DNA from 3 places in the Streptosporangium sp. NPDC000396 genome. Region 1 is predicted to be linked to each of the others. Evidence: riboswitches for the same ligand, from Rfam matches in the RefSeq annotation. Region 1 holds a riboswitch; each other region holds the start of a gene.
The links. A riboswitch is a leader RNA that binds a small molecule or an ion and turns the genes downstream of it on or off. The one in region 1 is predicted to bind cobalamin.
Positions count from the first base shown of each region.

Region 2: it holds a riboswitch for cobalamin, as region 1 does, so the genes downstream of both, metE (5-methyltetrahydropteroyltriglutamate--homocysteine S-methyltransferase) here and cobN (cobaltochelatase subunit CobN) in region 1, are expected to answer to the same signal.
Region 3: it holds a riboswitch for cobalamin, as region 1 does, so the genes downstream of both, ACFY2X_RS05815 (CbtB domain-containing protein) here and cobN (cobaltochelatase subunit CobN) in region 1, are expected to answer to the same signal.

Region 1 is NZ_JBIAZA010000003.1:388,984-396,802, reverse strand. Features, by position in the region: gene ACFY2X_RS06765 (TauD/TfdA family dioxygenase) at 1-39, shown strand, start outside; gene cobN (cobaltochelatase subunit CobN) at 122-3,871, opposite strand; cobalamin riboswitch at 3,985-4,181, opposite strand; gene cobG (precorrin-3B synthase) at 4,146-5,597, shown strand; gene ACFY2X_RS06750 (precorrin-8X methylmutase) at 5,594-6,220, shown strand; gene ACFY2X_RS06745 (precorrin-2 C(20)-methyltransferase) at 6,217-7,746, shown strand; gene ACFY2X_RS06740 (cobalt-precorrin-6A reductase) at 7,734-7,819, opposite strand, start outside.
Region 2 is NZ_JBIAZA010000011.1:208,397-216,215, reverse strand. Features, by position in the region: gene ACFY2X_RS19800 (selenium-binding protein SBP56-related protein) at 1-892, opposite strand, end outside; gene metE (5-methyltetrahydropteroyltriglutamate--homocysteine S-methyltransferase) at 1,099-3,315, opposite strand; cobalamin riboswitch at 3,407-3,618, opposite strand; gene ACFY2X_RS19790 (cation:proton antiporter) at 3,782-5,128, shown strand; gene ACFY2X_RS19785 (TetR/AcrR family transcriptional regulator) at 5,213-5,845, shown strand; gene ACFY2X_RS19780 (DUF6597 domain-containing transcriptional factor) at 5,867-6,658, opposite strand; gene ACFY2X_RS19775 (asparagine synthase-related protein) at 6,655-7,819, opposite strand, start outside.
Region 3 is NZ_JBIAZA010000003.1:187,356-195,174, forward strand. Features, by position in the region: gene ACFY2X_RS05805 (acyltransferase family protein) at 124-1,269, shown strand; gene dop (depupylase/deamidase Dop) at 1,356-2,873, shown strand; adenosylcobalamin (AdoCbl) riboswitch at 3,023-3,115, shown strand; gene ACFY2X_RS05815 (CbtB domain-containing protein) at 3,159-3,353, shown strand; gene ACFY2X_RS05820 (CbtA family protein) at 3,361-4,107, shown strand; gene ACFY2X_RS05825 (histidine phosphatase family protein) at 4,107-4,667, shown strand; gene ACFY2X_RS05830 (putative cobaltochelatase) at 4,664-6,841, shown strand; gene cobO (cob(I)yrinic acid a,c-diamide adenosyltransferase) at 6,861-7,463, shown strand; gene ACFY2X_RS05840 (cobyrinate a,c-diamide synthase) at 7,457-7,819, shown strand, end outside.

The DNA of each region.
Region 1 (7,819 bases):
CCCGCGAAGGGGCGCCGCTGGTTCGGCCGCCGCTCCTGACAGCCGCTGGTTCGGCCGCTCCTGACGGCGGCCCGGTGTCTCCCCGCGGAACGAAACCGCGGGGAGACACCGGGCTCTCCGATCAGGCGCCGTCCTCCAGGTCTCCCTCCGACTTGAGGTAGACCTCCTGGAGATCACGCAGGATGCCGGGATCGGGGTGCTCCCACATTCCGCGGTTCGCCGCCTCCAGCAGGCGTTCGGCGATGCCGTGCAGCGCCCACGGGTTGGACCTGATCAGGAAGTCCTGGTTCTCCTGGTCCAGCACGTAGGTGGCGGCCAGCTTGTCGTACATCCAGTCGGCGACCACGCCTGTGGTGGCGTCGTAGCCGAACAGGTAGTCGACGGTGGCGGCGAGTTCGAAGGCCCCCTTGTAGCCGTGCCTGCGCATGGCGGCCAGCCAGCGGGGGTTGACCACCCGGGCGCGGAAGATCCTGGAGGTCTCCTCCGAGAGCGTCCGGGTGCGGACCGCGTCCGGGCGGGTGCTGTCGCCGATGTAGGCGGCCGGCGCCTTCCCGGTGAGCGCGCGGACGGTGGCGATCATCCCGCCGTGATACTGGAAGTAGTCGTCGGAGTCGGCGATGTCGTGCTCGCGGGTGTCGACGTTCTTGGCCGCCACCGCGATCCGCCGGTAGGCCGTCTCCATGTCCTGCCTGGCGGGGACCCCGTCGATGCCCCGGCCGTAGGCGAAGCCACCCCACACCGCGTAGACCTCGGCCAGGTCGGCGTCGTCGCGCCAGTTACGGCTGTCGATCAGCGGCAGCAGCCCGGCGCCGTAGGCTCCCGGCCGGGACCCGAAGATCCGCATGGTGGCCCTGCGCCCGTCCCCGTGACGTGCCTGGTCGGCGAGGACATGCGCCCGGACGTAGTTGAGCTCCTCGGGCTCCTCAAGCCCGGCGGCCAGCCGTACCGCGTCGTCGAGCAGGGCCACGACGTGCGGGAACGCGTCGCGGAAGAATCCGCTGATCCGGACAGTGACGTCCACGCGCGGGCGCCCCAGTTCCTCGGCGGGGATCGCCTCCAGCCCGGTGACCCGTCGCGACGCCTCATCCCACACCGGCCGCACGCCGAGCAGCGCCAGCACCTCCGCCACGTCGTCCCCGGCCGTGCGCATGGCGCTGGTCCCCCACACCGACAGCCCGACCGAGCGCGGCCAGTCGCCGGTGTCCGCCCGGTAACGCTCCAGGAGGGAGTCGGCCATCGCCTGCCCGGTCTCCCAGGCCAGCCTGCTCGGCACGGCCTTGGGGTCGACCGAGTAGAAGTTACGGCCGGTGGGAAGCACGTTGATCAGCCCGCGCAACGGCGACCCGCTCGGCCCCGCCGGGACATACCCTCCGTCGAGGGCGTGCAGGATCGCGCCGATCTCATCCGTGGTCCGGGCCAGCCGGGGCACGACCTCGGTGGCCGCGAACCGCAGGATCCGCTCCACCATCCCGAGGTCCGCCGGGGCGCCCGTCCTCGGCTCCGCCTCGGAATCGGCGACAGCCGTCCCCGGAGCGGTGGCGGCCGTCCCCGGAGCAGTGGCGGTCTCCTCCCCTGCGGCGGCAGGCGCGGCCGCAGCCGGGGCGGTCACGTCAGCCGAAGCGGGGGACGAGGCCGGACGAAGGACGGTGGTGGTCACCTCGGCGGCGGCGGCCGGGTCCCAGTCCCGCTCCTCCATCGCCTCGACCAGCGCGCGGGCGAGGGTCTCGGCCTCATCCGTGCCGGTACGGCCGGCCGTACCGTCCTCCGTCAGGCCCAAGGCCTCGCGGAGTCCCGCCGTTGCCTGGCTGCCGGCCCATATCTGACGGGCGCGGAGCATCGCGAGCACCAGGTCGACGCGCGTCCCGCCTTCGGGCGCCACGCCCAGCACGTGGAGCCCGTCACGGATCTGGACGTCTTTGACCTCGCACAGCCAGCCGTCGACGTGCAGCAGGAAGTCGTCGAACTCCGCGTCGTGCGGGCGGTCCTCGATGCCGAGGTCGTGGTCGAGCCTGGCGGCCTGGATCAGGGTCCAGATCTGGGCGCGGATCGCGGGAAGCTTCGCCGGGTCCATCGCGGCGATGGAGGCGTGCTCGTCGAGGAGCTGCTCCAGCCTGGCCATGTCCCCGTAGGTGTCGGCGCGGGCCATCGGAGGAACGAGGTGGTCGACCAGGGTGGCGTGGGCGCGGCGCTTGGCCTGGGTGCCCTCGCCGGGGTCGTTGACGAGGAAGGGATAGATCAGCGGCAGGTCGCCGAGCGCGGCGTCGGGGCCGCAGGAGGCGGACAGCCCCGCGGACTTGCCGGGCAGCCACTCCAGGTTGCCGTGCTTGCCCACGTGCACCACGGCGTGCGCGCCGAAGTCGTCGGCCAGCCAGCGGTAGGCCGCCAGGTAGTGATGGCTGGGCGGCAGATCGGGGTCGTGGTAGATGGCGATGGGGTTCTCGCCGAACCCGCGCGGCGGCTGCACCATGACCACGACGTTTCCGGCGCGCAGCGCGGCCAGCACGATCTCGCCGTCCGGGTCCTGCGACCTGTCCACGAACAGCTCGCCCGGCGCGGGGCCCCAGTGCTCCTCCATTCCGGCTCGCAGGTCCGCCGGCAGCGTGCCGTACCACTCGGCGTACCGGCTCGCCGCGACGCGGACCGGGTTGGCGGCCAGTTGCTCCTCGGTGAGCCACTCCTGGTCCTGCCCGCCCGCCGCGATGAGCGCGTGGATCAGCGCGTCGCCGTCCTGCTCGGCCACGCCCGGCAGCTCGCCCTCTGCGCCGATGTCGTAACCGTGCTCGCGCAGGGCGGCCAGCAGCCTGACGAGGCTCGCGGGGGTGTCCAGGCCGACGGCGTTGCCGATCCGGGAATGCTTGGTGGGATAGGCCGAGAGCATCAGCACGATCCGCCGCTCGCCGGCCGGGACGTGCCGGAGCACGGCGTGCCGTACCGCGATGCCGGCCACGCGCGCAGCGCGCTCCGGGTCGGCCGCGTAGACGGTCAGCCCGTCCTCGTCGATCTCCTTGAAGGAGAACGGGACCGTGATGATCCGCCCGTCGAACTCGGGGATCGCGACCTGGGTGGCCGCGTCGAGCGGGGACAGGCCGTCGTCGTTGTCCTCCCAGGACGCCCGGCTGCTCGTCAGGCACAGACCCTGCAGGATCGGCACGTCCAGCTCGGCGAGCGCGCCGACGTCCCAGGCCTCGTCGTCCTCGCCCGCCGACGCGGTGGCCGGCCGGGTGCCACCGGCCGCGAGCACGGTCACCACCAGGGCGTCCACAGCGCGCAGGGTCTCCAGCAGGCCGGGCTCCGCGCTGCGCAGGGAGGCGCAGTAGACGGGCAGAGCCCGGCCGCCCGCGTCCTCGACGGCCGAGCAGAGGGTCTCGACGAAGGCGGTGTTCCCCGCGACATGGTGTGCCCGGTAGTAGAGCACCCCGACGACCGGGCCGTCCTCGCGGCGGGCCTGGCGTTCCAGCACGCCCCAGGCGGGGGTGGGGGCGGGCGCGGCGAACCCGTGTCCGGTCAGCAGCAGGGTGTCGGACAGGAAGCGGTGGAGCTCGGCGAGGTTGGCCGGTCCGCCGTGCGCGAGGTAGGCGTGCGCTTCGGCGCAGACGCCGCCGGGCACGGTGGACAGTTCCATCAGCTCGGCGTCCGGCGCCTGCTCGCCGCCGAGGACGACGACGGGGCGGGGCCCGGCGAGCAGGGCGTCCAGGCCCTCCTCCCAGGCGCGGCGCCCGCCGAGCAGCCGGACCACGACCAGGTCGGCGCCCTCCGTCAGGGACGGCAGATCTTCGGCGGTGAGCCGGGCGGGGTTGCCCAGCCGGTAGTCCGCGCCGCTCGCGCGGGCGCTGAGCAGGTCGGTGTCCGAGGTCGAGAGCAGGAGGATCACGCGCCACGCTCCACGGGAAGCGAGGCGGTACGGCCCAGCGGTGCCGCGGGGGCGCAGGGGAACGGCGAAAAGCGCAACAGAGCTTCCTCCCTCGGGGTCCTCGCCCCGGGTCGTCGTCGGCCACGACGGCTGGAGTCTCCTGGCTCCCGGATCGGTGCTCCCCCCGGCCTTCCCGTCCGTCGCCGGACAGTGGCCTGGGTGGGGTTCGCTCCCCGGTTACAGTGGCGGGACCGCGCCGGATTCACACCGGCTTCCTCCCTGTGCCGTCGCCACGATGAGACTACGGCAGCCCGGCTCTTTGCAAGAAACTGGAGTTAACATCCTCAGCGTGGTCACAGGCGACTCTTTCGGACGATCGCGCTCAGACGCATGTCCGGGGGCACTTCAGGTGCACGCCGCCGCCGACGGCGGCCTGGCGCGGATCAGGATTCCCGGCGGCCGGTTGACCGCCTCCCAGCTGCGCGACCTCGCCGAGGCCGCCACCGTCTGCGGGAGCGGCGTCATCGAGCTGACCTCCCGCGCGAACGTCCAGATCCGCGGCCTCGCCACCGGCCCCGGTCCGGCGGGCGGCCCGGGAGGCGTGGACGCGTTCGCGAGCCGGATGGCCGCGGCGGGGCTGCTGCCGTCGCCCACCCACGAGAAAGTCCGCAACATCCTCGCCTCCCCGCTGACCGGGCTCGACGGCGACGGGCTTCTCGACGTCACCCCCCTGGTCGCCGAACTGGACCGGCGCCTGTGCGCCCGGCCCGCCCTCGCCGCCCTCTCGGGGCGGTTCATGTTCGCCCTCGACGACGGCCGGGGGGACGTGGCCGGGCTCGGCGCCGACGCCTGCCTCCTGCCGGCAGGCCCGGAGGAGGCCGCCGTCATCCTCGCGGGCACCGACAGCGGCCTGCGCGTGCCGGCGGTCTCGATGGTGCCCGCCCTGCTCGCCGCCGCCGAGGCGTTCCTCGCGGAGTCGTCCGCCCAGGGAACCGGCGCCTGGCGGATCGGCGAGCTGGCCGACGGTCCCGCACGGGTCGCGGCCCGGGCCGGCGCCATGCTCGCCTCCGCCGCCCCGGCCGTCGGCGTCGGTCAGACCCGCGCCACGACCGCGCCCGCCGATCCCGCCGCCCCCGCGCCGGTGCCGTCCCGCGCCGCGCTCACGTCCTCCGACCGCGTACGGCTTCGCCCCGTCACGCTCGGCCCGGTAGGCGTCATCGAACGATCGCGCACCACCACCGGCCCAGAGGTCGCCCTCGGGGTCGCGATACCCCTCGGGCGGCTGACCTCCGCCCAGGCGGAACTGCTCGCCCGCCTGGCCTCCTCCGGCTCCGGCGAGGTACGGCTGACGCCGTGGCGGGGCGTGGTCCTGCCCGGTCTGGCCCGTGCCGAAGTCTCCCGGGCGATCGGCCTGCTGGCGGACGCGGGCCTGGTCACCGACCCCGCCTCGCCGTGGATCGGCGTGACGGCCTGCACCGGCCGCCCCGGCTGCGCCAGGTCGCTGGCCGACGTGCAGGCCGACGCGGCCCGTGCCGTCGCCCCGCGTGTGGCGGATTCCCCGCGCACCGGTACGCTCCCCGTGCACTGGGCGGGCTGCGAACGGCGCTGCGGCCGTCCCCGGGGGCGAGTCGCCGACGTGGTCGCCACCGGCGACGGCTACCGCGTGGACCTGGACGGCCGCGGCGTGACCTGTGCGGGCATCGAAGAGACCACGGCCGCGTTGACGGCCGTCAGAGGAGGAACGTGATCGACTACGTCCGCGACGGCGCGGAGATCTACCGCCGTTCCTTCGCCACCATCCGCGCCGAGGCCGACCTGGGAGGTCTGCCCGCGGATGTCGCCCAGGTGGCGGTCCGCATGATCCACTCCTGCGGGATGGTCGACCTGGTCACCGACCTCGGATGGTCACCCGGCGTGGTCGCCTCGGCGCGCGCGGCCCTGCGCGCGGGCGCGCCGGTGCTGTGCGACGCGATGATGGTCGCCTCCGGGGTGACCCGCCGCCGGCTGCCCGCCGGCAACGAGGTGATCTGCACGCTGGGCGAGCCGGGCGTGCCGGAGCTCGCCGAGCGGCTGGGCACCACCCGCAGCGCCGCGGCGCTGGAGCTGTGGCGCGACCGGCTGGAGGGATCCGTGGTCGCGATCGGCAACGCGCCGACCGCGCTGTTCCGGCTGCTGGAGATGGTCGAGGAGGGCGCCGGGCGGCCGGCCGCCGTGCTCGGGATCCCGGTCGGCTTCATCGGCGCCGCCGAGTCCAAGCAGGCCCTGGCCGAGCACCCGGCGGGCCTGGAGTACCTGGTCGTGCACGGCCGCCGGGGTGGAAGCGCGATGACCGCCGCCGCGGTCAACGCGATCGCGAGCGAGGAAGAATGAGCGACAACGTGACCGGACGGCTGTGGGGAGTGGGGCTCGGGCCGGGCGATCCGGAGCTGGTGACCGTCAAGGCCGCCCGCCTGATCGGTGAGGCGGACGTGATCGCCTTCCACAGCGCCCGCCACGGCAGGAGCATCGCCCGCTCGGTGGCCGCGCCGTACCTGCGTGACGGTCAGATCGAGGAAGCCCTCATCTACCCGCTCACCACGGAGACCACCGATCATCCCGGCGGCTACCAGGGTGCCATCGACGACTTCTACGCCGACTGCGCGCTGCGGCTGGCCGCACACCTGGACGCGGGCCGCGACGTGGTGGTGCTGTGCGAGGGCGACCCGCTCTTCTACGGCTCCTACATGCACATGCACAAGCGCCTGTCCCATCGCTACGTCACCGAGGTGGTCCCCGGGGTGACCTCGGTGAGCGGTGCCGCGGCGGTCCTCGGCCGGCCTCTGGTCGAACGGGACGAGACGCTCACCGTGCTGCCCGGGACGCTTCCCGCGGAGGTCCTCGCCGAGCGCGTCGCCGCCACCGACTCGGTGGCGATCCTCAAGCTCGGCCGGACGTTCACCAAGGTGCGTGACGCGCTGGCCCAGGCCGGTCGCCTCGACGAGGCCTGGTACGTGGAGCGCGCCACCACCGGCGGCCAGCGCCTGGCCCCGCTCGCCGAGGTGGACCCGGACGGCGTGCCGTACTTCTCGCTGGCGCTGATCCCGAGCCCGGTCAACGCGGCGCGGCCCGCGCCGGCGGAGGAAGCCGAGCCCGCGCCCCCGGCCGTCGGCTCCGGCGAGGTGGTCGTGGTCGGGCTCGGCCCGGCCGGGCGGCCGTGGCTGACCCCGGAGGCGCAGGACGCGCTGGCCGCCGCCGACGAGCTCATCGGGTACGGCCCCTACCTGGACCGGGTCCCGCCGAACCCGCGCCAGCGCCGCCATCCCACCGACAACCGGGTGGAGGCCGAACGTGCCGCGCACGCGCTGGAGCTGGCGGCGGCCGGATCCCGGGTCGCCGTGGTGTCCTCGGGCGACCCCGGGGTGTTCGCGATGGCCAGCGCCGTGCTGGAGGTGGCCTGCGAGCCACGGTTCGCGGACGTCCCGGTGCGGGTGCTGCCGGGTCTGACCGCGGCGCACGCGGTGGCGAGCCGGGCGGGGGCGCCGCTGGGCCACGACTACTGCGTGCTGTCGCTGTCGGACCTGCTCAAGCCGTGGGAGGTCGTCGCCGGCCGGATCACCGCCGCGGCGAAGGCCGATCTGGTCCTGGCGATCTACAACCCCGCCTCGAAGAGCCGCACCTGGCAGGTGGCCGCGGCGCGCGACCTGCTGCTGGAGCACCGCGCGCCCGAGACTCCCGTGGTCATCGGCCGTGACGTCGGCGGAGCCGGTGAGAGCATGACCGTCACCACCCTCGCCGAGCTCGATCCGGCCATGGTGGACATGCGCTGCCTGCTGCTGGTGGGCTCCTCGACCACCCGGCTGGTCGAGCGGGGTGACGGCGGCCGGGTGGTGTTCACCCCTCGCCGTTACCCGGCGTGACCGGCCTCGCTCCGGTCATCGGTCCCATGCCGATCCAGCCAGCCGACCGCCGCCTCGACCGTCTCCACCGCGG
Region 2 (7,819 bases), on a different contig from region 1:
GTTCGGCGGGGATGGTAATGGTCTTGCGGGCCTTCCAGACTCCGTCCTCCAGATACCAGGTGAAGACGCCGGCCGACAGGTCCTCGACATCGATCACGGTGTTGACGAAGCCGTGGGTCTTGCTCGGGTCGTGGGCGGGGCGCACCTCCAGGGCCATCTGATGCTGGTCGCCCAGGTCGATCTCCTGCAGGTGCCTGCGCTTGGGCAGATCCCAGACGTGCAGCTTGTGACCGTATTTCCGGCCGGCCAGCAGCTCCAGCGAGGGCCCCGCCTCGATCTGGTTGGGCGTGCCCCACTCGCTGCTGATCATCGTGTCATGGCCGAGGTGCCACCAGAAGTCGTAGTGCAGTTCCTGCGGCCCCCGCTCCACCTCCCAGCGGCCCTTGGGCTCGAAGGTGTCGTGGTCGAGCATGAGCACCCCGCCTGGGGCGTCACCGTCCACGTTGCCGAGGGCGCTGACGTAGATCGCGTCGGTGCCGCAGTGGACGGTGTGCGGGCGGCTGTAGCCGGTCTTCTCGAAAAGCGTCTCCGGCTCGATCGTCTTGACGAGCCTGGGGCGCCGGGGGTCGTCCTTGACGTCGAAGATGTAGATCCTGCTCGACCGGAGGCCGGGAACGACGAGATAGCGCCGCTCGACATGTGGGTGAGGAGCGTAGGGACACAGAGCCGAACTGCACACGTTCCATCCGAAGTGGTGGAACTCGTCGCCCGGGACGGACGCGTCGTGCACGTTGGCGATCGTTCCGTCGGACAGGTCGATCGTGGCGAGCCCGTCGGGGCGCCCGTCTCCGGAGGCGTCAAGCAGGACGACGTAGGCGAGCTCCTCCCGAGGGGCCAGCATGGCCTCGCGGGCTGATGGATAGAAGGTGGGATCGGGCTGGATGAGTGCCATGTGGACTCCTCGACCGAGATCAATACCCAACTAATTTTGTAGGAAAAGCCTCCGCTGTCCAGAGGACATTTCAGACAGCCGGATGGTGATCCCGCGTACGGGCGGGCGGAGCCGATGCTCACCCCGCCCACCCGCACGCCGTACCGCACCGTCCACGCGCGGGTCCGGAGAGCAGGCCGGGGCCCGCGCGGATCTCCGGGCGCGGGTTACAGCGCGCGGATCCTACGGGCCGCGGTCACCATGTTCCGCAGGCTCACCTCAGTCTCAGCGTAGCTCCGCGTCTTCAGCCCGCAGTCGGGATTGACCCAGAGCCGTTCCGGCTCCACCACTCGGGCCGCCAGCCGGAGCGCCTGCTCGATCTCACCGATCTCCGGCACGCGAGGGGAGTGGATGTCGTAGACGCCGGGCCCGATCCCGCGCGTGTATCCGGCGGTGCGCAGGTCGTCCAGCAGTTCCATCCGGGACCTGGCCGCCTCGACGCTGGTCACGTCCGCGTCCAGGTCGCCGATGGCGCCGATGATCTCCCCGAACTCCGAGTAGCACATGTGCGTGTGGATCTGCGTGGAGTCGGACACGCCCGAGGTGGCGAACCGGAACGCGGCGACCGCCCAGGCCAGGTAGGCGTCACGATCGGCCGCCTTGAGCGGCAGCAGCTCCCGCAGCGCGGGCTCGTCCACCTGGATGATCCGGATACCCGCCGCCTCCAGGTCACGGATCTCGTCCCGCAACGCCAGCGCCACCTGCCGCGCGGTATCGGCCAGAGGCTGGTCCTCCCGGACGAACGACCAGGCCAGCATGGTGACCGGCCCGGTCAGCATGCCCTTGACGGGACTGCCGGTCCGGGACTGGGCGTAGACGGTCCAGCCCACCGTCATCGGCTCCGGCCTGGCCACGTCCCCGAACAGGATCGGCGGTCGCACGCACCGCGTGCCGTACGACTGGACCCAGCCGTGCTCGGTGGTGGCGTACCCGTCAAGCTGCTCGGCGAAGTACTGGACCATGTCGTTGCGCTCGGGCTCACCGTGGACCAGCACGTCCAGCCCGATGTCCTCCTGCAGGGCGATCACCGAGTCGATCTCGACCCGTATCGCCGCCTCGTACGTCGCCCGGTCGATCCGGCCTTCCCGCAGGTCGGCGCGGGCCCGCCGGACCGCGTCCGTCTGGGGGAACGAGCCGATCGTGGTCGTGGGCAGCGGCGGCAGTCTCAGCGCCGCCCGCTGGATCGCCGCCCGCTCGGCGTGACCGGCCCGCGCCGTACCCTCACCCAGCGCCTCCAGCCGGGCCCGGACCCGCGCGTCCACCGGAGCTCTGGCCGGTACGGCGGGCACGACCGCGTCCGGCCCCTCCCTCATCGCACGGCCGATCGCCACGACCTCCGCCACCTTCTGCCGGGCGAACGCCAGCCCCTCGGGCATCGCCGCCTCCCGCTCCAGATCGAGCGGGACGTGCAGCAGCGAGCAGGAGGTGGAGACGACCACCTCTCCGGCCAGCCCGAGCAGCGCCGCGCAGGTGGACAGCGCGTCGGGCAGCCGGGTGCGCCACACGTTGCGGCCGTTCACCACCCCGGCCACCACGGTCTTGTTCGCCAGCCCGGGAATCGAGGCCGCCGCCGTCAGGTTGCCGGGGCCGGCGACGAAGTCCAGCCCGATGGCCTCGACGCGGGTCGCCGCCAGCACGGGCAGCGCGTCGCCGATCTCGCCGAAGCAGGTGGCGACCAGCAGCCTCGGGCGATGGCTGAGCCCGCCGAGGTGGTCATAGGCGCGGGCGAGCGCCTTCAGCTCTTCGGCCGACCGGTCCGCGGCCAGCGCCGGTTCGTCGAGCTGCACTTCGGTGACTCCGGCGGTGGCCAGCCGCTCCAGCAGCTCGGCGTAGACGTCGAGCAGGTCGTCCAGGAGCCGGAGCGGCGTGAAGGAGGCCTCGGTGGACTTGGACAGCAGCAGGTAGGTGAGCGGGCCGACCAGCACCGGCCTGGTCTCGATGCCCAGGCGCCTGGCTTCGCCGTACTCCGCCAGGGGCTTTTCCCAGGCCAGCCGGAATCGCGTCTGCGGGCCCACCTCCGGCACGAGGTAGTGGTAGTTCGTGTTGAACCATTTGGTCATCTCCAGGGGGGCGATTCCCTGGGCGCCACGAGCCATGGCGAAATAGCGCTCCAGGCCGTCGAGGGCGGTGAAACGGTCGGGGATGGCGCCGACCATCACGCTGGTGTCGAGGACATGGTCGTAGAAGGAGAAGGTGTTGGAGGGGATGCCGGTCAGTCCCGCGTCGCGTAGCTCGGTCCAGGTGCGCTCGCGCAGGGCGCGGGCGGCTTCCTGAAGCCCGGTGGAGTCGATTCCGCCCGCCCAGTAGGACTCGACGGCCTTCTTCAGCTCCCGGTCGGGGCCGATCCTGGGATAGCCGAGAATGGTGGTGCGCTGGTCTCTCATGGGTCCTTTTCCCTCGTGGAACCCGGTCTCGGCGGGCATGGCGAGGTAGACCCTCTGACCCTCCCGCGAGGCCATGGACATTCCGCGCACCGGCCGGCGCGCGGGCGGTGGCAGGTATTCGGACTCGTGGGCGTCGTGTCGGTTTCCTACTGGCCGTCGCTTCCCAGGTGGTCGTTCACCCAGTGCTTGTGTGACGGCGGTCGTTCCCACTCACCGCTGCGGGGCAGTCCCGGAATCGCACCGGGTTCCCTGTTGCCTCGCCGCTCCACCGGGGAGCGGCGAACCAGCCGCACGGGCAGCATAACCCGGCTCCGGCGAAAGTGCGGAAGGCCGTGGCTCCCACTGGCAGCGCTGCGGGTGCTTCCGCCGGCAACGCCGCCGTGATCGGTTCGTGACTTGCTTCCGGGTGGGTCCCGAACGGCCAGGGGTAGATCTTTTACGAATCGCTCATCCCTGAGGGAGGATGATGCTCGTCTCGCTGGGTGCTCCCGTAGCACCGATCGCCGCCCACAACCTGCTCGTGTTCCTGCTCCAGGTGGGCCTGCTGCTCATGCTGGCACTGGTTTTCGGCCGGCTCGCCACCCGGTTCGGCATGCCCGCCGTCGTCGGCGAACTGTTCGTCGGTGTGGTCCTCGGTCCTTCCTTCCTGGCGCACGTCGCGCCGGGCATGCAGGGCTGGTTGTTCCCCGCCGTCCCCGAGCAGTTTCACCTGCTCGACGCGGTCGGCCAGATCGGCGTGCTGCTGCTGGTCGGCCTCACCGGCATCCACATGGACATGGGTCTGGTTCGGCGGCGTGGCGTCACGGCCGCCGGGGTCAGCGTCGGCGGCCTCGTCGTCCCGCTCGGGCTGGGCATCGGCGCCGGTTTCCTGCTGCCCAAGGCATTGATCCCGGACGGCACCGACACCACCGTCTTCGCGCTGTTCCTGGGCGTGGCGATGTGCGTCAGCGCGATCCCGGTCATCGCCAAGACGCTCATGGACATGAAGCTGCTGCACCGCAACATCGGCCAGCTCACGCTGACCGCCGGCATGATCGACGACGCCTTCGGCTGGTTCATGCTGTCGATCGTGAGCGCGATGGCCGTGAACGCGGTGTCCACCGGCACCGTGCTGACCTCGCTGGCCTACCTGGTCGCCATCGTCGTGTTCGCGCTCACGCTCGGCCGCCCGCTGGTCAGGGGAGTGTTACAGCTCACTGGCAAGTCGGACGAGCCGGGGCCGACCGTCGCCACCGCGGCCGTGCTCATCCTGCTCGCCGCGGCCGGGACCCACGCGCTGGGCCTGGAGGCGGTCTTCGGAGCGTTCGTCTGCGGCATCCTCATCGGCAGCGCGGGCAGGGTCGCCCCGTCCAGGCTCGCCCCGCTGCGCACGGTCGTGCTGTCGGGGTTCGCGCCGATCTTCTTCGCCACCGCGGGCCTGCGGATGGACCTGACGGCGCTGGCCAGGCCCGAGGTGTTGCTCGCCGGGCTCGCCGTACTGGCCATCGCGATCATCGGGAAGTTCCTCGGCGCCTACGCCGGGGCGCGGCTGAGCAGGCTCAACAGGTGGGAGGCGCTCGCGCTCGGCGCCGGGCTCAACGCCCGCGGCGTGATCGAGGTCGTGGTCGCCATGGTCGGCCTGCGGCTGGGCATCCTCAGCGTCGAGGCGTACACCATCGTGGTGCTCGTCGCGATCGTGACCTCGCTGATGGCCCCGCCGATCCTGCGGATCGCCATGGCCAGGGTGGAGCAGACCGCCGAGGAGGAGATCCGCGAGTCCGAGCACCAGGCCTGGACCAGGCAACCGGTGGGCGGGACCGAGCCGATCCTGTAGTCCTCCTGTTCCGCCACCGGGCATGGTGAGCGGCCGGTGGAGGACATTTGCCTGAGTGAGTGCTCACTCATGATAATCGGCACCATGACCGAGACCTCTGGCCGACGCCGCGCTCCGGCGATGGACCCTGACCAGCGCCGCGCGATGATCGTGGCGGCGGCTCTGCCTCTGGTCATCGAGTACGGAGCGTCGGTGACCACCGCGAAGATCGCCCGAGCCGCGGGCATCGGCGAAGGCACCATCTTCCGCGTGTTCCCCGACAAGGAGGCCCTGCTCGCCGCCTGCCTGGCCGAAGCCCTGCGGCCCGACGACACGATCGCCTATCTGGCCTCGATCTCGCTGGACCAGCCCCTGTCCGCCCGCCTGGCCGAGGCGGCCGAGGCGATGCGCGGCTACCTGACCCGGATGGGTGCGGTGGCGGGAGCCCTCCACGGCTTGGGGGGAGCGGGGCGGCCCGGCCGCCCACAGCCCGGAAGGCCCGGGGAGGGCGGCCCGCTCCCGGACCGGGAGGCCGGGCTGGCCGCGCCACGGGCCGCCCTGGCCGCCCTGTTCGAGCCCGAGCGCGAGGATCTCAGGCTCGCCCCCGAGCGGCTCGCGGAGGCTTTCCAGTTTCTGGTGATGTCGGCGGGCCGTCCGGGCGCGCCGGCGCCCCTGACCGTGGAGGAGCTGGTGGAGCTCTTCCTGCATGGCGCGCTCGTCACGCAGGACGCACGCTGAATATGAAATATCCCTCTGGTATTAGGGCGCCTCCACGGCACGGGCATAGGCGGTGGGGGACATGCCGACGACCGAGGTGAAATCGCGGACGAAGTGGGCCTGGTCGCTGTAGCCGAGCCCGGCGGCCAGTCGCGGCCAGTCGGTGGCCGAAGTGGCCTGCTCGGCGGCCTCGTGGATGCGATAGCGGCGGATCACCCATTTCGGGGGCACGCCGACGTACTCCTTGAACAGGCGCTGCAGGGTCCGCACGGTCACGCCGTGCCGGGCGGCCACGTCGTCGACACGCGTGATCTCCGGGCTCGCCATGATTCCGGCGACCATGGCGCCCACCTGCTCGGCGGTGGGGTCGCGGGGCGGAAGCCGTACCAGGAGGAACTCGTCCAGCAGCGCCACGGCCTCGGCGTCGCGGGCCGCCAGCATGGCCGGGGCGGCCGCGTCGGCGGAGGGGCCGAAGATCTCGGACACGGGGAGGAAACGGTTGGTGACGGTCGAGACCGGAGCGCCGAGGAAGGGGCGGAAACCCCCAGGACGGAAGCGGGTGGCGACGATGACACCGGCGCCGGTCAGGGTCTCCACGTAGTCGCCCGTGATCACCCCGGCGACCTGGGGACGGTGCTCCTGGAAGACGAGGTTCACCGACGGGTGCGAGACGACCCGCTGCTCGTACGGTTCCTCCAGATCCCAGCGGATGATCCAGTGGTGTTCGACGAAGGGGGACAGAGAGGGATGGCAGGTGTGGCGGCGGTAGCGGAAACGTGCCGCCCGCGCGTTGAGGATTCCCCGCGTGTCATCGGAGGGCACGGGCGAGGTCATGAGGGGACGGGGATGTGAATCGGGTCGAGCCCTTCGGGGGCCTTGCCGGGATAGACGCCGGACAGCATCGTGGCCACGGTGTAGAGGTGCCAGGCGTGGGTGGGCTTCTTGAGCACCGGTTCGGCGAACAGCCTGCGGACCTCGTCGGGGTTGACGATCGGGGTCAGCAGGTCGAGGTGGCCGAGGACATGGTCGCGGAGCACGGTCGTGAGCGCCTCGCCGGGGCTGGTCCGCCAGTTCCAGCCGCCGCCGGTCTTCGGCGCCGTCAGGAACTGCGGCCTGCGCTGCCAGGGGTAGTAGCGCCTGCCCTCGGTGAACCGCCACGGCTTGCCCTCGATCGGGATGGTGCGAAGCGACGGGGCGAGCGTCACGATGAGCTCGTGGATGACCTCCTCCGACAGCCGCCAGGTCTGGTCGAGGCCCAGCGCCGCACGCACCACCCGGTTGTCGAGGAACGGCCAGATCGGATCTCCCCGGCGCAGGGATCCGGCCCTGGAGGCGCCCTGCCAGCGGCCGATCCGGTAGGAGACGTACATGTGGTCGAGAGCCTCCAGCCCCGGCCGCTTCTGCCAGGGCCGGGCCAGCTCGCGGGCATGCTCGCCGGCGGCCTCGCTGAACAGCGCGGGGTCCCGCAGGAACGTGGTGTTCACCCGGCGGCTCAGCGCCTTGTCGCTCAGGTCGGACTGGAGCAGCAGGAAGGTTCCCGCCCGCAGGACCTCTCCGCTCTGCCCGGACATGGTCGGTCTGGCGTTGTAGGGAAGGTAGCCGACGATCGACTCGTAGGCCGAGGTCATGCCCTCACAGGTGCGCAGCGTCTCGTAGGCCCGCGCGAGGGGATGCTCGACGACGATCGCGTCCTTCTTCTCGGTGCGGGCCGGAGGGATGACCGTGTGCTCGATGCGGAGCGCCTGGGCGATCCGCCCGGCGATGATCACGTCGGGGTGAGTGTCCAGGCCGTTGGTGGTCGCGCGGAGCGGGATCTTGGCCGCGTGCAGCACCGCGGCGGCCAGGCGGCTGTCCCGGCCGCCGGTCAGGGCGAGGTTCACCGGCTCGCCCGTCGCCCGCAGCGGCTCCACGGTGGCGAGCAGCGCGCCGGCCAGCTCCTCGACGAGCGCCTTCTTCTGCCTGCGTGAGGTGGGCGCGGGCGCGGCGGTCGGAAGC
Region 3 (7,819 bases), 200 kb from region 1:
CGGCGTTCTCCGTCCCGGACCGGGTTTCCCGTCTGCCGCACAAGTATGGTTTCGTCACGTGGAACCCAACTGATCGAAACGCCGTCCAAGTGGCGTGCGTGAACATTTCGGCCCGGTCGTCAGGTGACCGGCGCGGGGTCTCGCGAAGCGGCTCGGGGGAGCGGCCGCCTCGCCGAACTCGACCTTCTCCGTTTCGTCGCCGCCATGGCGGTGCTCGCCTTCCACTACTTCATCGCCTTCGCCTCGGTGTGGGGGGATCGCCCGGCCGATCTGTTCCCCGCGATCGCCACGCCGTCCGGGCTCGGCATCCTGGGCGTCGAGCTGTTCTTCATGATCAGCGGCTTCGTCATCCTGATGAGCATCTGGGGGCGGGGCTTGGGGGCGTTCGCCCTGTCCCGGCTGGTGCGGCTCTTCCCCGCCTACTGGGTCAGCGTCGGCGTCACCGCGGCGGTCTACGGCCTGACCGCGGCCACGGCCCTGGATCCCAAGCTCAGCCCCGGGGAGTACGGGGTCAATCTCACGATGCTGCAGCGGGCCTTCGGCGTCTACGACGCCAACGGCGTCTACTGGTCGCTCTGGGTCGAGCTCCGCTTCTACCTGCTGATCTCGGTCCTGGTGATCGTCGGGGTGACGCTCAACCGCTGTCTGGTCTTCATGGGCGTCTGGCTGCTGGCCGCCGGGTTCTTCGCGGGCAGCGACGACAAGTGGGTCGAGCTGCTGGTGATGCCCAAGTACGCGGCGTACTTCGTCGGTGGCATGGCCTTCTTCCTGATGACCAAGCACGGGCCCAAGCTGGTCCTGTGGTGCCTGGCCGGGATCAGCGCGGGCCTGGCGGTCAACTCGGCGCTCGACCGGGTCGCCGGGCGGATCGAGAAGGTCGGCTACGCCGCGATGCCCGTGCCCGAGTGGGCCGTCGCCGCCACGGTGATCGGCTTCTACGTGCTCATGGCGATGGTGGCGCTCGGCTGGCTGGGCTGGATGCGCTGGCGCGGCCTGGTCGTCCTGGGCGCGCTCACCTACCCGCTCTATCTCTTCCACACCACGGCCGCCGTCGTCATCATTCCCGCCCTGCGGGACTCGCTGCCGCCCTGGCTGACCGCCGTGGTCACCATCCTGGCCGCGATGATTTTCTCCTATGGGGTTTACCGGTTCATCGAACGGCCGGTTCAGGATTTCGTCAAGGTCAGGCGACGTCGGAAGGCCGCACCCCCGCCCCCGGCGCCCTCCGGGACGTCCTTCGCGGCGGGCGAAAAGGCTTCGTTGCCATAACTGTCTGGTCACCGGGCATAGTGAAGGGTCTAGGGTCGGGGATATATACGGCGGAGAAGACAGTCCCGGATGAACAGAGGGTGCGCATGACGGTACGGCGGGTGATGGGCATCGAGACCGAATACGGTATCTCCGTGCCCGGACAGCCGGGGGCCAACGCGATGGTGACCTCCTCGCAAGTCGTCAACGCCTACCTGGCCGCGTCGGCGGCCAGGGCTCGGCGGGCGCGGTGGGACTTCGAAGAGGAGAACCCCCTGCGTGACGCACGGGGCTTCGACCTGTCCAGGGAGATGGCCGATCAGAGCCAGCTCACGGACGAGGATCTGGGCCTGGCCAACGTGATCCTTACCAACGGTGCTCGGCTGTATGTGGATCACGCCCATCCCGAATACTCCACTCCCGAGTGCACCAACCCGCGGGCCGCGGTGATCTGGGACAAGGCGGGGGAGCGGGTCATGCACGACGCCGCGGTCCGCGCCTCGGCGGTCCCGTCCAACGCCCCGATCCAGCTCTACAAGAACAACACCGACAACAAGGGCGCCTCCTACGGCTGTCACGAGAACTACCTGATGAGGCGGGCCACGCCGTTCGCCGACATCGTCAGATACCTGACGCCGTTCTTCGTCTCCCGGCAGGTGGTCACCGGCGCGGGAAAGGTCGGCATCGGCCAGGACTCGCGCGGCGAGGGCTTCCAGATCAGCCAGCGAGCCGACTTCTTCGAGGTCGAGGTGGGCCTGGAGACCACGCTCAAGCGGCCGATCATCAACACTCGCGACGAGCCCCACGCCGACCCGGAGAAATACCGTCGCCTGCACGTCATCATCGGCGACGCCAACATGTCGGAGATCTCCACCTACCTGAAGCTGGGCTCCACCGCGCTGATCCTCGCCATGATCGAGGACGGCTACTTCACCCGTGATCTCGCCGTGGACAATCCCGTCCAGGCGCTGCGCGCGGTCTCCCACGACCCGACGCTCAGATACGAGATCCCGATGCGCGACGGCCGCAAGCTCACGGCCGTCCAGCTCCAGATGGAGTATCTGGAGCTGGCCCGCAAGTACGCCGAGGAGCGCAGCGGCAACGGCGTGGACGAGCTCACCAAGGACGTCCTGGACCGCTGGGAGTCGGTTCTCACCCGGCTGGCCGAGGACCCGATGCAGCTCTCCCGGGAGCTCGACTGGGTGGCCAAGCTGGAGCTGCTGGAGGGCTACCGCTCCCGTGACGGCCTCGCCTGGTCCCACCCGCGCCTGCAGCTCGTGGATCTGCAGTACTCCGACATCCGTCCCGACCGCGGCCTGTACAACCGGCTGGTCGCCCGGGGCCGGATGCAGCGCCTGGTCACCGAGGAGGAGGTGCAGCGGGCCATCGAGGCCCCGCCCAGCGACACGCGCGCCTACTTCCGCGGCCGTTGCCTGAGCCAGTTCAGCGAATCGGTCGCGGCCGCCTCCTGGGACTCGGTCATCTTCGACATCCCCGGCCGCGAGTCCCTGCAGCGCGTCCCGACCCTGGAGCCGTTGCGCGGCACCAGGGCCCATGTGGGCGAGCTGTTCGACCGCTGCCGCACGGCGTCGGATCTGGTGGCCGCCCTCACCGGCGAGCAGTGACCGCCCGCTCGCGGAGTGGCGGCCCGGGCCGGGCCGCCACTCCGCGAGTTATTTCCGGATAAAAGGCGCAAATGGTGCATTTCGGCAGTCTATTGTTGGTTGTCTGGATTGACGAGGGATAAGCAGCCGGGGTACGTTCCGGGTGTTTTGTGGCGGTGCGAGGGAAGTCCGGTGAGATTCCGGTGCGGTCGCGCCACTGTAACCGGCCCCAAAAGCCGGAAGCCAGGTCACTCGACCGCCACCGGCCTTACGAAAAGGGACGCGTAAATCCCGAAGGAGGTGGCTGTGAGCCAGATCTCGGCTCCGCAGACCCAGTCCATCCCGTGGACTTCTCTCACCCGCTGGCTGATCGCCGTACCGGTGCTCCTGCTCGTCGCCTACCTGGTCGCCTTCGACCAGGGCGCGATCTCGCAGACCGGGAACTACCTGCACGAACTCATGCACGACGGGCGTCACCTGCTCGGCGTCCCGTGCCACTGAGCCGCACGTGATCGTCAAACTCCTCGTCCGGGGCATGCTCGTCGGGCTGATCGCCGGGCTGCTCGCGGCCGCCTTCGCCTACACCGTGGGCGAGCCGCGCATCGACCAGGCCATCGCGCTGGAGGAGGCGGCCGCGGCCGCCTCCCCAGCCGGATCCCACTCCCACGAGGCGGCCGAGCCCGCCGAGCACTCCCACGACGACGGCGAGGAACTGGTCAGCAGGAACGGCCAGCGGTTCGGGCTCTTCCTCGCCCTCGCCCTGTACGGCCTGGCCGTCGGCGGCCTGTTCGCCCTCGCGTACGCGGCCGTGCGCGGCCGGGTCGGGCCCGCGTCGGAACCGGCGCTCGCGATCACTCTCGCGGCCGCCGCGTTCACCGCGATCGTTCTCGTCCCCTTCGTCAAATATCCCGCCAACCCGCCCGCCGTCGGTGACCCCGAGACGATCGACCAGCGCACCGTGCTCTACCTGGTCGCCGTGGCCATCGGGATCCTCGCCGTCGCCGCGGGCACGGCCACCTACCGTTACGTCTCCCAGAGCGAGCCATGGCTGCGCTGGCTGGCCGCGGGCGCCGCGGTGCTGGTGCCGGTGGCGGCGGCCTGGATCCTCCTGCCGAAGATCAACGAGGTGCCCAAGGGCTTCCCCGCGGACCTTCTGTGGGACTTCCGGATCGCCTCCATAGGCACGCAGGCGGTGTTCTGGCTCGGCGTCGGCGCGCTGTTCGCCTTCGCCGCGCGCAAACGCAGCCCGGTGTGATGCTCCCCTCGGGGGTCACCCGCCTGCTGCTGGTCTGTCACGCCTCGACGCCGGCGACGGCGCGGGCCGTGTTCCCGGGCGACGAACCGCTCGACGAACCCGGCCTGCGCCGGGCCGCCGCCCTGGCCCCGCAGTTCGGCCCCGGCTCGGCGGCCTGCGCCGCCGAGCTGCGCTGTGTCCAGACGGCCGAGGCCCTCGGCCTGCGGGCCGACCCCGACCCGCTGCTCGCCGACTGCGACTACGGGCGCTGGAGGGGCAGGACGCTCGGCGAGGTCGAGGCGGCCGAGCCCGAAGGCCTCGCCGCCTGGCTCACCGACCCCGCCGCCGCACCCCACGGGGGAGAGTCGATCACCGATCTCCTCGGCCGGGTGTCCGGCTGGCTGTCCCGCCGGGCTCCCGGCAGGCTCGTCGCGGTCACCCATCCCCCGGTCATCCGCGCCGCGGTCGTCCACGCGCTCGGCGCGCCCGCCCAGGCGTTCTGGCGTGTCGACGTCGCGCCGCTGGCCCGCGTCGCGCTCACCGGCCGGGACGGGCGCTGGCGGTTGAGCTACCCCGCATGACGACATTCAAGGAGATCCCGAAGGTGCGTGACCCGCGTTATCCCTTCACCGCGATCGTGGGATCGGAGGACCTGAAGCTCGCGCTCCTCCTCAACGCCGTGTCCCCCCGCGTCGGCGGAGTGCTGGTCCGGGGGGAGAAGGGCACCGCGAAGTCCACGATCGTGCGGGCACTGGCGGCGCTCCTGCCACCCGTCGAGGTGGTGCACGGTTGCCGTTTCTCCTGTGACCCCGCCGCGCCGGACCCCGAATGCCCCGACGGGCCGCACGAGGTGCCTGCGGCGGACGCGCCGCCGGGGGCTTCCCGGGCCGGTGCCGTACGGCCCGCGCGCCTGGTCGAGCTGCCGGTCGGCGCCTCCGAGGACCGTCTGGCCGGCTCGCTCGACCTCGAACGGGCGCTCACCGAGGGGGTGAAGGCCTTCGAGCCCGGCCTCCTGGCGGGAGCTCACCGGGGCGTTCTCTACGTGGACGAGGTCAACCTGCTCCACGATCACCTGGTCGACCTGCTGCTGGACGCCGCCGCCCTCGGCACCTGCTACGTCGAGCGCGAAGGGGTGTCGGTACGGCACGCCGCCCGGTTCCTGCTGGTGGGAACCATGAACCCGGAGGAGGGGGAGCTGCGGCCGCAGCTCCTGGACCGGTTCGGGCTGACGGTGGAGGTGCGGGCCTCGAGGGAGCCGTCCCAGCGGGCGGAGGTGGTACGGCGACGCCTGGCGTTCGAGGCCGATCCCGCCGGGTTCGCGGCCCGGTGGTCCGGTCAGGAGCAGGCCTTGGCGGTGCGTGTCGCCGAGGCCCGGGACCGGGTGGCGGGCGTGGTCCTGCCGGACTCCGCGCTGCGGCAGATCGCCACGGTCTGCGCGGCCTTCGAGGTGGACGGGCTCCGGGCCGACATCGTCACCGCGAACGCCGCGATCGCCCACGCCGCCTGGCAGGGACGCACCACCGTCACCGCCGACGACGTCAGGGAGGCGGCCAGGCTCGCTCTTCCGCACCGCCGCCGCCGCGACCCCTTCGACGCCCCCGGCCTGGACGAGGCCAAGCTGGAGGATCTCCTCAACCAGATTCCCGACGACCCGGAGGACCCGGACGACCCCGGTGACGATCCGGGCCCCGGCGCAGGGGGCCCCGGCGACGGCCCTGACGGCGGTCCTGGCGAGGATTCCGACGACGGCGGCGCTCCCAGGGGGGACGATCCTCCCGGGGACGGCTCCGGCGGCGAGGACCGCGTCCCCTCACCGCCCGGCACCCCGGCCACGGACGGCACCCCGGCCACGGACACCTCGCACGCCGCCCCCGAGCCCGGAACGGCGAGCCCACCGCCCTCCGCACCCTCCGCCGAGCCGGCACCGCAAGCCGGGACCACCCCGCGCGAGCAGACCTTCGACGCGGATCCAGTGCGACGGACCAGGCTGTTCACGGTGCCCGGTATCGGCGCGGGAGCCCCCGGACGGCGATCAAGGGCGAGGACCCCGCTGGGGAGGACCACCGGTGCCCGCGTCCCCGACGGCCGCCCCGCCTCCCTCCACCTGGCGGCGACCGTCGGGGCGGCCGCGCCGTACCAGCTCCAGCGCGGCAGGAGCGGTCCCGGCCTGCTCCTGCGGCGCGAGGACCTCAGGGAGAAGGTCCGCGAGGGCCGAGAGGGGAACCTGGTGCTGTTCGTCGTGGACGCGAGCGGCTCCATGGCCGCCCGGCAGCGCATGCGCGCCGTCAAGTCGGCCGTGCTGGGCCTGCTGCTCGACGCCTACCAGCGCCGGGACAAGGTCGGGCTGATCACCTTCCGGGGCACCCGTGCGGACCTCGTCCTGCCGCCCACCTCCTCCGTCGAGGCCGGCGCGACCCGTCTGCGCGAGCTGCCCACCGGCGGTCGTACCCCTCTGGCCGCGGGGTTGCTGCGGGCCGCCGAGGTGCTGCGGGTCGAACGCCTGCGCGACCCGGCCAGGCGTCCGCTGCTGGTCCTGGTCACCGACGGGCGGTCCACCTGCGGCACCGTCGAGGAGTCCCACCGCGCCGCGGGGCTGCTGGCGGGGGTGGCGAGCGTGGTGGTGGACTGCGAGGGCGGGTATGTCCGCCTGGGACTGGCCCGATCCCTGGCGCAGCGGATGGGCGCCGAGACCGTGCGTCTCGACGACCTCACCGATCTTGCGGGGATGATCCGTGAGCGGCGGAGCGCCGCGTGACAGCGAAAGGTGAATGACGATGCCCCAGGGCAAACCGGTCAGCGTGCCCGAGGACGGTCTGACCACCCGGCAGCGCCGTACCCGGCCGTTGCTGATCGTCCATACGGGCCCCGGCAAGGGCAAGTCCACCGCGGCCTTCGGCCTGGCCCTGCGCGCCTGGAACCAGGGCTGGCCGATCGGGGTCTTCCAGTTCGTCAAGTCCGCCAAGTGGCGCATCGGAGAGGAGCGCGCCCTGCGGGTGCTCGGCGACTCCGGCGAGGGCGGGCCGGTCTCCTGGCACAAGATGGGGGAGGGCTGGTCCTGGATCCAGCGGCCCGGCAGCGAGGAGGATCATGCCGCCGACGCCCGTGAGGGCTGGGAGCAGATCAAACGCGACCTCGCCGCCGAGACGTTCCGCCTGTACGTGCTCGACGAGTTCACCTATCCCATGAAGTGGGGCTGGATCGACGTCGACGACGTGGTCGACACGCTGCGCGGGCGCCCGGGCAGCCAGCACGTCGTCGTCACCGGCCGCGACGCCGATCCCCGCCTGCTCGACGCCGCCGACCTGGTGACCGAGATGGGCAAGATCAAGCACCCCATGGACGCCGGGCAGAAAGGCCAGAAGGGCATCGAATGGTAGCCCGCCTGGTGGTCGCGGCCCCGTCCTCCGGGGCCGGGAAGACGACCGTGGCGACCGGCCTGATGGCCGCGCTGACCCGCCGGGGCATGGCGGTCTCGCCGCACAAGGTGGGGCCCGACTACATCGACCCCGGCTACCACGCCATGGCCACCGGCCGCCCCGGCCGCAACCTCGACCCGTGGCTGGTGGGGGAGGAACTGGTCGCCCCCCTGTTCTCGCACGGTGCGGCCGGGGCCGATCTCGCGGTGGTCGAGGGGGTGATGGGCCTCTACGACGGGGCAGGCGCGGGAGAGTTCGCCTCCACCGCACACGTCGCCAGGCTGCTGGACGCCCCGGTGGTCCTGGTCGTGGACGCG